DNA from 2 places in the Peteryoungia glycinendophytica genome. Region 1 is predicted to be linked to the other one. Evidence: predicted binding sites of a transcription regulator. Region 1 holds the regulator's gene; the other holds the start of a gene.

Region 1 (5,582 bases):
CGTAAACTGCCTGCGGGCCCAGTTCTTCCTCGATGCGGATGAGCTGGTTGTATTTCGCGGTACGGTCGGAACGAGCGAGCGAGCCGGTCTTGATCTGACCGCAGTTGGTGGCGACCGCCAGATCGGCAATTGTCGAGTCTTCCGTTTCGCCCGAGCGGTGCGACATCACGGCCGTATAGGCGGCGCGGTGCGCGGTCGAGACGGCGTCAAGCGTTTCCGACAGAGAACCGATCTGGTTGACCTTGACGAGGATCGAGTTCGCAACACCCATCTTGATACCGTCGCGCAGGCGGGCCGAGTTGGTGACGAAGAGATCGTCACCAACGAGCTGGACCTTCTTGCCGATCTTGTCGGTCAAGGTCTTCCAGCCGTCCCAATCGTCTTCCGCCATGCCGTCTTCGATCGAGAAGATCGGGTACTTTCCGGCAAGTTCGGCGAGGTATTCTGCCATGGCTTCAGGCTCGAGCGTGCGGCCTTCGCCTTCGAGAACATACTTGCCGTCCTTGAAGAATTCGGTCGAGGCGCAGTCGAGCGCGATATGCATGTCCTCGCCCGGACGATAGCCGGCCTTCTCGATCGACTTCATGATGAAATCGAGAGCAGCAGGTGCAGAGGCGAGACCTGGAGCAAAACCACCTTCGTCACCGACATTGGTGTTGTGGCCGTCGGCAGCGAGCTGCTTCTTCAGCGTGTGAAAGACTTCCGAACCCATGCGAACGGCGTCGCGGATGGTTTCGGCGCCGACCGGCACGATCATGAATTCCTGGAAGTCGATCGGATTGTCGGCATGCGCGCCGCCATTGATGATGTTCATCATCGGCACCGGCAGGACATGGGCATTCGGGCCGCCCACGTAACGGTAGAGCGGCAGGCCCGCGGACTGGGCAGCAGCCTTGGCGACGGCAAGCGAGACGCCGAGGATGGCGTTGGCCCCGAGGCGGGCCTTGTTCGGCGTGCCGTCCAGCTGGATCATCAGGTTGTCGATCTGGATCTGGTTCTCAGCCTCATGGCCGCCAATCGCATCATAGATTTCGCCGTTCACGGCTTCGACAGCCTTCTCAACGCCCTTGCCGAGGTAGCGCGAGCCGCCGTCGCGCAGTTCGACAGCTTCATGCGCGCCAGTCGAGGCGCCCGAGGGAACAGCCGCGCGGCCAAAGCTGCCGTCTTCGAGGTAGACGTCGACCTCGACGGTCGGATTGCCGCGGCTGTCGAGAATCTCGCGGCCGATGATGTCGGTGATGGCGGTCATGTTCGCTCCCTGGTGACGGAAATTGGACAAGGCTCTGAAGGCCGGCCACCGGGCTTGAAGCCTCAGGACCCGCCGTTGAGTCATCCTCTCTTATCCGATGATCCGGAAAATACAATGACGGATCGGGGGCGTCGTAAGGGAAATCTAATCGATTTAAAGCGGACGCACCGGCACTACATCCGGTTCAACCGATTGAACCGCCGTCAGAGGCGGTCAGACGGCCTTGGCGATGCGGTCAAAGGCGATCAGTTTTTCGAGTAAGGGGCGCATGTTGTCGATCTGCACCATGTTGGGGCCATCGGAGGGCGCATTGTCCGGATCCTGATGCGTCTCGATGAAGAGACCACCGACACCGACGGCGACGGCGGCACGGGCAAGCGATTCCACGAATTCGCGCTGACCGCCCGAAGAACCGCCCTGCCCGCCCGGCTGCTGCACCGAGTGGGTGGCATCAAACACCACCGGCGCGCCCATGGCGGCCATGATCGGCAGCGACCGCATGTCGGAGACGAGCGTGTTATAGCCAAAGGAAGCGCCGCGCTCGCAGAGCAGGACGTTGGGGTTGCCGCTTGCGTTAAGCTTGTTCAGCACATTCTTCATGTCCCAAGGGGCCAGAAACTGGCCCTTCTTGACATTGACCACGCGGCCGGTCTTGGCGGCGGCGACCAGAAGGTCGGTCTGGCGGCAAAGGAAGGCGGGGATCTGCAGCACATCGACCGTCGGGGCAACTGCGGCGCATTGCTCTTCAGTATGGATGTCGGTCAGAACCGGGATGCCATATTCCTTCTTGATATCGGCAAAGACCTCCATTGCTTTTTCGAGCCCAATGCCGCGCTCGGCAGACAGCGAGGTGCGGTTGGCCTTGTCGAAGGAGGACTTGTAGACGAGACCGAGACCCAGTTCGCGGCAGAGCTCGACGAGGCGCCCGGCAATCATGAAAGCATGGTCGCGGCTTTCCATCTGGCACGGGCCGGCAATCAGCGCAAAACGGCCCTTCTGCGAGAAAACGGCCTTGCCGGCACCTTCGCCGACCACGACTTCCGAATTGGTAGAAACGGTCATTTCGACTCCTCAAAGGCGTAGGCGACACCCTGCCCTGGCTGCGGCGCCACAACGAGCCGGGCGCCGATGGTTTGATAGGCGATGCCATTAGCAGCGAGGCAACGTGCTGTCACGCCGAGATCGTGGCTCACGACCACGACTGCAGCCCCCAGCAAGCCGCGCTCCGTCACTGGCGCTGCAAGTCCGTAATGGGCAGACAACCCGTCAGGCGTTAGGACATCCACCGTGGCATTGGCACATTTGATCGACAGCCCGAATGAATGAGCGGTGACGTCGCGCTGGTCGAGCACCGCTTCCAGGAGATACTGGAAGTCGCTCGGATTGTGTTCAGACAGCACGATGCGAGATAAGCAGGCTGCGGCATTTGCGTGCACCTGCAATGCCCCGCGATCCACGGGCAGAGGGTTTACCCGCTCACAGGAAAAAGCGAAGAAATCCGGAGATCGGAGATCCGCGGCGAAGGCCAACTTGAACGCCGCTTCCGCCGCACGCCCATCCGGGAAGCGGAACTGGCGCGAAAAACCCAACATCTCACCGCCGGACAGACCTTCTGCGACGAAACGGGCGTGATCCGCTTCGGCATCTGACGTCTTTACGACCACGGCCGACAGTCCCTCGCCACGACGAAACTGATAAGCCAAATCCCGGGCGACGAAAACGTTACCGGTGCGAGCCGCCTCCAGGCAATCCTCACGGCTTCCGACGGCCAGCGGTTCCAGATAGGTGTCATTCGCGAAAAAGACACAGGCATTCCGGGTGCCGAAGGGATGGGTGGCATCTGCAGCGACGGTGAAGCCGAGCCTGGTCAGGCGCTGGCGGGCGGTATCGAGATCGACGACCGGCAGCACGAGATGATCAACGGCACGAGGAGATTGGGAGACATGGGACATGAATGACGCTCTTTTCTCCCGTGCAATTAAGGCTGGGCAGACTGTTTTGTAAGGGTCTCGACCGACTGCCGGAGGGCGTCGATCTCGGCTCGGGTCTCGCGCAGTTCCTTCAGCACCTGCTCATCGATCTTGTGATGCAGCGCGAGAACCTCGATCTCGGCCTTCAGATTAATTTCATAGTCCTTCGCCGCCATGAAACGATCGCGTTCGGCCTGACGGTTCTGGCTCATCATGATGATGGGTGCCTGTATGGCCGCGATCATCGAGAGGATGAGGTTCAGGAAGATAAAAGGATAGGCGTCAATCGGTCGGGTCGACAGGATCACTGTGTTGAGGACAACCCAAGCCACCAAAAAGAACATGAACCCGATGATGAAGCTCCAGGAGCCGCCCACGCGGGCAATCGCATCCGCCAGACGCTGACCAAAGCTCGAACCAGCCAGAAAATCCTCGCCGGCATTGGTCGAGACCGTGCGCCGCTCCCTGGCTATCTTGAGAACTTTTTTCTCTGCCGACGAAAGTTCATCAACCTGCTTGCCAAGCAAGGTCTTTTCCAAATCTTTCAGCATGTTGGACTTCTCACTTGTTCTTCTCGGGGAATTGAAAGCCTTTTGCCCCGTCGCAAGTCGAACACATGGACAACGCGCTTCATGGCTTTCTCACGACAAGGACCAAGAGGCCTATCGCATTTTCGCGTGAGCTGTTCACGGAAATTTATCCACTTGCGGAACACAAATGGAACATATAGTGTCTGTTCTGGATTTGTTTCACCAATTGGGGCCTCGCCGATGCTGACGCGCAAGCAACAGGAACTGCTTCTCTTCATTCACGAGCGGATGAAAGAGTCGGGCGTGCCGCCTTCCTTCGACGAGATGAAGGACGCGCTCGACCTCGCCTCCAAGTCCGGGATCCATCGGCTGATCACCGCGCTTGAGGAGCGCGGCTTCATCCGCCGTCTGCCCAACAGGGCGCGTGCGCTCGAAGTCATCAAGCTGCCGGAGGCCTATACGCCGAGCCTGCAGCCGCGCCGGGGCTTCGCGCCGAGCGTCATCGAAGGCAGCCTTGGCAAGGCGCCGCCACCAGCCCCTGCCCGCACACCCGCTGCCGAGCAGACCTCTTCGGTCAGCGTTCCCGTCATGGGTCGAATCGCAGCCGGCGTGCCGATCTCGGCGATCCAGAACAACACGCATGACATCACCGTTCCGGCCGAGATGATCGGTTCGGGCGAACATTATGCGCTGGAGGTCAAGGGCGATTCGATGATCGATGCTGGCATCCTCGACGGCGACACGGTGATCATCCGCAATGCCTCCAATGCCAATCCGGGTGACATCATCGTGGCGCTCGTCGACGACGAAGAAGCGACGCTCAAGCGCTTTCGCCGGCGTGGCGCTTCGATTGCTCTGGAAGCGGCCAACCCAGCCTATGAAACCCGGATCTTCCCGCCGGATCGGGTGAAGATCCAGGGCAAACTGGTGGGCCTGATCCGCCGTTATCACTGAGAGTGAAGGTATTGGTCGCTTGACGGCTCCCCGACATTCGGCTCGTAGGTTTGCGATGCTGCGTGGAAATCCGTTACGTGTTCGCGGCCCGTCGCGTTAGTTCGCCAGTCGTATAGGCGGTGCATGGTCCAGGGGCGCGGCTGTCCGGTAAATGCGGCCGTGGCATTGATCACCTTGTCACCGGGCTCTCCGAATCGCAGTTCCATGGCGCCGGAGCTTCGCAGTGTCGTTGCGCTGATGAACCGCGCGCCCGAGCGGCAGTCTCTCATGCGAGCCCGTGCTGCAAGGATGACAATGTCGGCGACGTCGCAGGCAATGCCGGCGAGGTCGGCGCGATCAAGGGTCACCACCCTCCAGCCGCCGGACACCATGGCGGAGCAGGCTCCGCGGATACAGGTGAAGGCGTCAGACTTTGCTGCTCCTATCAGTTCCGTGAGAGTTTGCCGGGCCTGCTGGCTTGTCTGCTGATCCCAGCTCTTGCCGTTTTTCCAGTCCGCCGGTGGCGGCAAGACGGGCGATTTCAACTGGATGGGCGGCTGGTTACGTTTGACAGCGAGCGCCGGTTGCCATTGATCGAAGAGGAATGCAGGCGGTCGGCTTCGGTTTGTGGCGAGGCTTCCTGCCTCTCCCTCATTCTTTCCCCTGGGCCAGAAGCCAACCAGTCGGCCGTCTTCGCTGATGAAGAGATCTGCGGGTGTGTCGGGGGGACGGACTGCTGCTGCGGCGAGTGTGATTGCCAACAGCAGAGTTCCGGCGTGGCGCAACCAGGTGTGAAGCAGCGTCAGGAGCAGAAGCGCGGTCACGATCAGGATCGGAAACCATGCAGGCTGCCGCGCGACGAGCGCTCCGTCACCCCAGCCGGCGACCGTGTGGGCCATC
Region 2 (5,582 bases), 880 kb from region 1:
ACCAGCTTTGGGGCCTGATCGCATGCCATCATTATGCGCCGAAGACGCTGACTATGTCGGAGCGGATCGCGGCCGAAATGTTCGGCGAATTCTTCTCGCTGCATCTGCTGGCCCTGCGCCAGAAGCGTAAGCTCGACACCGCCAACGAGGCCCGTCGAGCCCTCGACCGGTTCCTCCAATCGGCGTCCCACCAGACGGATGTCGATCGGATTCTGTCCGGCGCCCTGCCGGAATTCCAGAAACTGCTCGCCTGCGACGGCGTCGGCCTGTGGATGAATGGGCGATGGACCGCCATCGGTGCTGTTCCACCGGCGGGTGAGGAAGTAGCCCTCGCGACTTTCGTCAGTGCAACCTCGGAAGGCCGTATCTGGGGCACGAAGTCCCTCTCCGCCGTTTTCCCGGAAGCTGAGTATCCTGAAACAGTTTCCGGCGTGCTTGCCGTTCCGCTGTCGCAGATCCCGCGCGACTATCTCTTCTTCTTCCGCAAGGAGAGACTTCAGACGTTGAACTGGGCCGGCAATCCGGAAAAGACCTACGAAACAGGCCCTCTCGGCGATCGCCTGACACCGCGCAAGAGTTTCGCCATCTGGAAGGAGACGGTGCGCCATCAGGCAGAACCGTGGCAGGATGCCGACATGGAGATTGCCGAGGCTATCCGCTCGGCCACCGTTGAGATCGTCCTCCATCACAACGAGCTGATGCAGGAAGAGCGCAGCAAGGCGGATGTTCGCCAGCGTATGCTGAACGAAGAACTCAATCACCGGGTGAAGAACATCCTCGCCGTCATCAAGTCGTTGGTCGCTGCTCCGGGCCAGGAAGAGGTGCCGATCGAGCATTACATCGGCTCGTTGCGGGGGCGCATCCATGCGCTCTCCCACGCCCATGACCAACTAACCCGCGGCGGCGGGGGCGGCTCGTTATACGGCCTGCTGCAGGCGGAACTCCTGCCCTATCGCGCCGGTTTGCAAACGCTTTCGCTGACAGGCGGGCCCGTGACGCTGGATGCGCGCGCCCATGCGGTCGCCGCCCTCGTTATTCATGAGCTCTGCACCAATGCCGCCAAATACGGCGCTCTGTCGCGCCTGGGGGGATCGCTCATCGTGGAATGGCAGCGGGCAGAAGAGGATGACTGCGTCATTCGCTGGCAGGAAACGGGGGGGCCGACAATCGGTCCGATCGGCCGCAAGGGATTTGGCACGGCGCTCATCGAGCGCAGCATTCCCTACGACCTTGGCGGATCAAGCCATCTCGACTATAATCCGGAGGGACTGGCGGCGGAGTTTCGCATTCCGGGTCGCTTCCTCACCTGGGAGACAGCCGAAATCACCGAAGAGAAGCCCGTCGAGACCATGATGCCATCAACCGAGAGCCAACCGCTCCAGGACGGCCTGCCCGTCCTCCTCGTCGAGGACCAGGTCCTGATCGCCATGGACGCGGAAATGATGCTGGCCGATGCCGGGATCGAGAACGTCGTGACGGCAAGTTCAAGCGCTGACGCCTTGAGCCGTCTGAAGACATTTACACCGGCGATCGCCATCCTCGACATCAATCTCGGGCGCGACACATCCGTTCCGGTCGCCGAAGAGTTGACGAGACTCGGCATCCCCTTCGTCTTTGCCACTGGCTACGATGATCGGTCGATCGTACCCGATGGATTTGCCGAAGTGCCCGTCGTTCGCAAGCCCTATGACTCAGGCGCCCTGCTCAAGGCTCTGTCGGACCGGCTGCGAGCGACTGCGTAGAACGTCTAAGACCAAAGGAGCAGCACGAGCCGCTGGGAACCCCTGCAGATACAGGGTTGCCAGACGCATGCACACGGCATATGTTCTCATTTTGTTCCATAAGTGAGACCTTTCATGCGACTGCTCGAGCAATTCATCGTCGAGGCGAAGGCAGCCTGTTACGTAGGCGGCAAGGTTGTGGAGCCGCGAGCATCCCGGCACGGGGCGCATGACCTGAACTACGCGCGTGGCGCTTTTCGCTATCTCGACAGCTATTTCGGCGGCACCGATTTTATCGGGCAAGAAGTCGTCTGGAAGGACGAAGAGCCCGTCTGGGCGCTCAACTACTACGGCCGCATACTCGATCCTGAAGGGATTGACGGACAGCGCGCGGGGAACATCATCCAGAAGGCCCTGGGCGCGCTTTACCAGGAAGGCCGCTTCCTCGGTGGCTTCACCTTCCAGCACCCATTGGGCGAATATGTCGACGAATCCGTCGGCGACGCCGCAAGCTTCCAAGGCATCGAACGCATCCTGGTTGGCGGACGACTGGCCTATCGCCTTGATTACCACGGAGGGCTAATAAAACCCTGAGGCAGAAGCGACGGCCCAGTCTCTGCCCTTGCTATTCCGGCCAATCCCGTGAAAATGCCTAAACCTATGTCATTTTCAATCAGGCGCTAGAATTTAGGCATGCCGGCACGCCAACGCATCATCCCTGTCCGCCGCGAATACAATCGCTGGGTTGGCAACCAGACGCTGGAAGACTATGCGCTGCGCTTCACCGCGAAAAGCGCCCGTAAATTCTCTTCCAGCCGCATCTCCCAGACGGCGATCGGCGCGATTTCCTTCCTGGCGCTGGAGGCGATCGGCGGCACGATCACGATCGCCTATGGCACGACCAACGCCTTCTTTGCCATCGTCGTGGCGGCAATCCTGATGCTGCTGGTCGGCGTCCCGATCAGCAAATATGCCATCCGCCACGGCGTCGATATCGACTTGCTGACCCGTGGCGCCGGTTTCGGCTATATCGGTTCCACCATCACCTCGCTGATCTATGCCAGCTTCACCTTCATGCTCTTCGCCATCGAGGCGTCGATCATGACGAAGGCCCTGGAGCTCGCCTTCGGCATACCGCTGTGGCTGGGCTACATCATCTCCGCGGTCGTCGTCCTGCCGCTGGTGACCTATGGGATCCGGCTGATCTCGAAGTTCCAGCTGCTGACCCAGCCTTTCTGGATCGTGCTGAACGTGCTGCCCTTCGTCTTCATCGCTTTTCTCGATTGGGAAAAGATCGACCTCTGGCGCGCCTTTGCCGGCATCAACCATTCCAATGCTGGCCTCGGCCACGCCGCCCCCTTCGATCTCCTGGAATTCGGCGCAGCATCGGCCGTCATCCTGGCGCTGATGCCGCAGATTGGCGAACAGGTCGACTTCCTGCGATTCCTGCCGCCGGAAGGCGCTCGCAAGCTGCATCACCGGATCGCAATCTTTCTGGCTGGTCCAGGATGGGTCGTGCTCGGCGTACCGAAACTGCTGGCCGGCTCCTTCCTCGCCGTGCTGACGCTCTCGACCGCCGTACCAATCGGCGAAGCCGCCGACCCGGCCCATATGTATGTCGCAGCCTTCGGCTACATGATCCCGAACGACACGGCTGCCCTGATGTTGATGGCCGCTTTCGTGGTGATCTCGCAGCTGAAGATCAACGTGATGAATGCCTATGCCGGCTCGCTGGCCTGGTCGAACTTCTTCTCCCGGCTCACCCACAGCCATCCGGGCCGGGTCGTCTGGCTGGTCTTCAACGTGGCGATTGCGCTCCTCCTGATGGAACTCGGCATCTACGGACTGTTGGAGCAAACCCTCGGTATCTTCTCTATCATCGCAATGAGCTGGCTCTGCGCCATTTCCGCCGATCTCTTCATCAACAAGAACCTCGGTTTGTCGCCGCCTGGCATCGAATTCAAGCGCGCCCATCTCTACGACATCAACCCGGTCGGTTGCGGGACCATGCTCCTCTCGGCAAGCCTGGCGCTGGCCGCCCATTTCGGCGCCTTCGGCGATTTGATGGCGTCGCTGTCGACCTATGTCACGCTCGTCGCCTTCGTCATCTCCCCGTTGATCGCCTGGGGCACGGAAGGCAAGTTTTACCTCGCCCGCAAACCCCGCCATAGCTGGAAGAACGTCACGAGCATTACCTGCTCGATCTGCGAACATCCTTTCGAGCCTGAAGACATGGCCTGGTGCCCGGCCTATGCCGCACCGATCTGCTCGCTCTGCTGCACGCTCGACAGCCGCTGTCACGACATGTGCAAGCCGCATGCAAAGATCAACGCCCAGGCGGGCGCCGTTGCCCGCACCTTCCTGCCGGCGGTCCTGCTGGAAAAATTCTCGACCCGCCTCGGCCGCTACGCCCTGACCGCTCTCGCCTCGATCTCGCTGATCGGCTCGATCCTGGCGCTGATAGCCCATCAGGTGAATGTTGCGACCCCTGAAATGACCGACGTCGTCAACCGCACGGTGTTGGTGGTCTTCTTCATCTTCGCCATCATCGCCGGCATCGTCTCCTGGTTCTACGTGCTTGCCCATGACAGCCGGCTGGTGGCCGAGGAAGAATCCTCGCGTCAGAACACGCTGTTGCTCAAGGAGATCGCCGCCCACCGCAAGACGGATGCCGCTTTGCAGAACGCGAAGGAAACGGCAGAGGCCGCCAACCGCGCCAAGAGCCGCTATGTCGTTGGCCTGTCGCATGAGCTCCGCACCCCGCTCAACGCCGTGCTCGGCTATGCCCAGATCCTGGAGCGCGACGAGACAATCCCGGTGCCACGCCAGTCCGCGATCAAGGTCATACGCCGCTCGGCGGATCATCTTTCCGGCTTGATCGATGGCCTCCTGGACATCTCGAAGATCGAGGCTGGCCGCCTACAGGTCTTCTCGAACGAAGTGAACATCCAGGACTTTCTGGACCAACTAATCGACATGTTCGCGCCCCAGGCCGCTGCCAAGGGCATCCTCTTCGAGCATCAGCGCTCGCGCAACCTCCCGCTTTATGTCCGCACAGACGAGCGTCGCATTCGCCAGATCCTCGTCAATCTCCTGTCCAACGCCATCAAGTTCACCGACGAGGGCACGATCCGCTTTACGGTCGATTATCGCAGCCAGGTGGCGACCTTCACCGTCAGCGACACCGGCCGCGGCATTGCGGAAAAAGATCTGACCCGCATCTACGAACCCTTCCAGCGCGGCGAGGCCGACAATATTCGCCCGCAGCCGGGCCTCGGCCTCGGCCTCACTATCACCAAGCTGCTCACCCAGACGCTGGGCGGCGAGATCTCCGTCGTCAGCGAACGCGATAAGGGGTCAACCTTCAAGATCCGCCTGATGTTGTCGGCCATCGACCGGCCCAACACCGCACCCGCGCCGGAACGAAAGATCGTCTCCTATACCGGTCCGCGCCGCACCATCGTCGTCGTCGATGACAACGAGGATCACCGCGAACTGATGCGCGAGGTGCTCGCCCCGCTCGACTTCGTGGTCTTGACCGCAGCCGGCGGTCCGGAATGCCTGACCCTGATCGGCGGGGTGAAGCCGGACCTCTTTCTCGTCGACATCTCCATGCCCGGCATGAACGGCTGGCAACTGGTTGAAAAGCTGCGCGATGTCGGCCAGAAGGCGCCGATCCTGATGCTGTCAGCGAATATCGGCGACGCGCCTGCCCCCGGTGGCGAAGGCCATGACGACGCGATCACCAAGCCGGTCGACATTTCCCGTCTGCGCGACAAGCTTGCCCGCTTCCTCGGTCTCGACTGGATCTATGCCGACGATCCCCGCCTGCTCCAGCCGGCTCTCCACCCGCAAAAGCCT

Evidence for each region. Region 1 encodes LexA, which represses DNA repair genes until DNA is damaged. Its sites were predicted from a motif close to TGTTCNNNNTGTGTTCNG; they were not measured.
Region 2: a site for LexA is predicted at 1,824-1,841, ahead of FJQ55_RS13875 (DUF5680 domain-containing protein). Genes of this name have one in related genera too.

Annotation. Positions count from the first base shown of each region.
Region 1 covers NZ_VFYP01000001.1:1,952,100-1,957,681, reverse strand. Annotated here, with positions in the region: gene eno (phosphopyruvate hydratase) at 1-1,249, opposite strand, end outside; gene kdsA (3-deoxy-8-phosphooctulonate synthase) at 1,463-2,311, opposite strand; gene FJQ55_RS09605 (VOC family protein) at 2,308-3,201, opposite strand; gene FJQ55_RS09600 (DUF1003 domain-containing protein) at 3,228-3,770, opposite strand; gene lexA (transcriptional repressor LexA) at 3,990-4,703, shown strand; gene FJQ55_RS09590 (ComEC/Rec2 family competence protein) at 4,697-5,582, opposite strand, start outside.
Region 2 covers NZ_VFYP01000001.1:2,827,102-2,832,683, forward strand. Annotated here, with positions in the region: gene FJQ55_RS13870 (HWE histidine kinase domain-containing protein) at 1-1,742, shown strand, start outside; gene FJQ55_RS13875 (DUF5680 domain-containing protein) at 1,857-2,315, shown strand; gene FJQ55_RS13880 (hybrid sensor histidine kinase/response regulator) at 2,415-5,582, shown strand, end outside.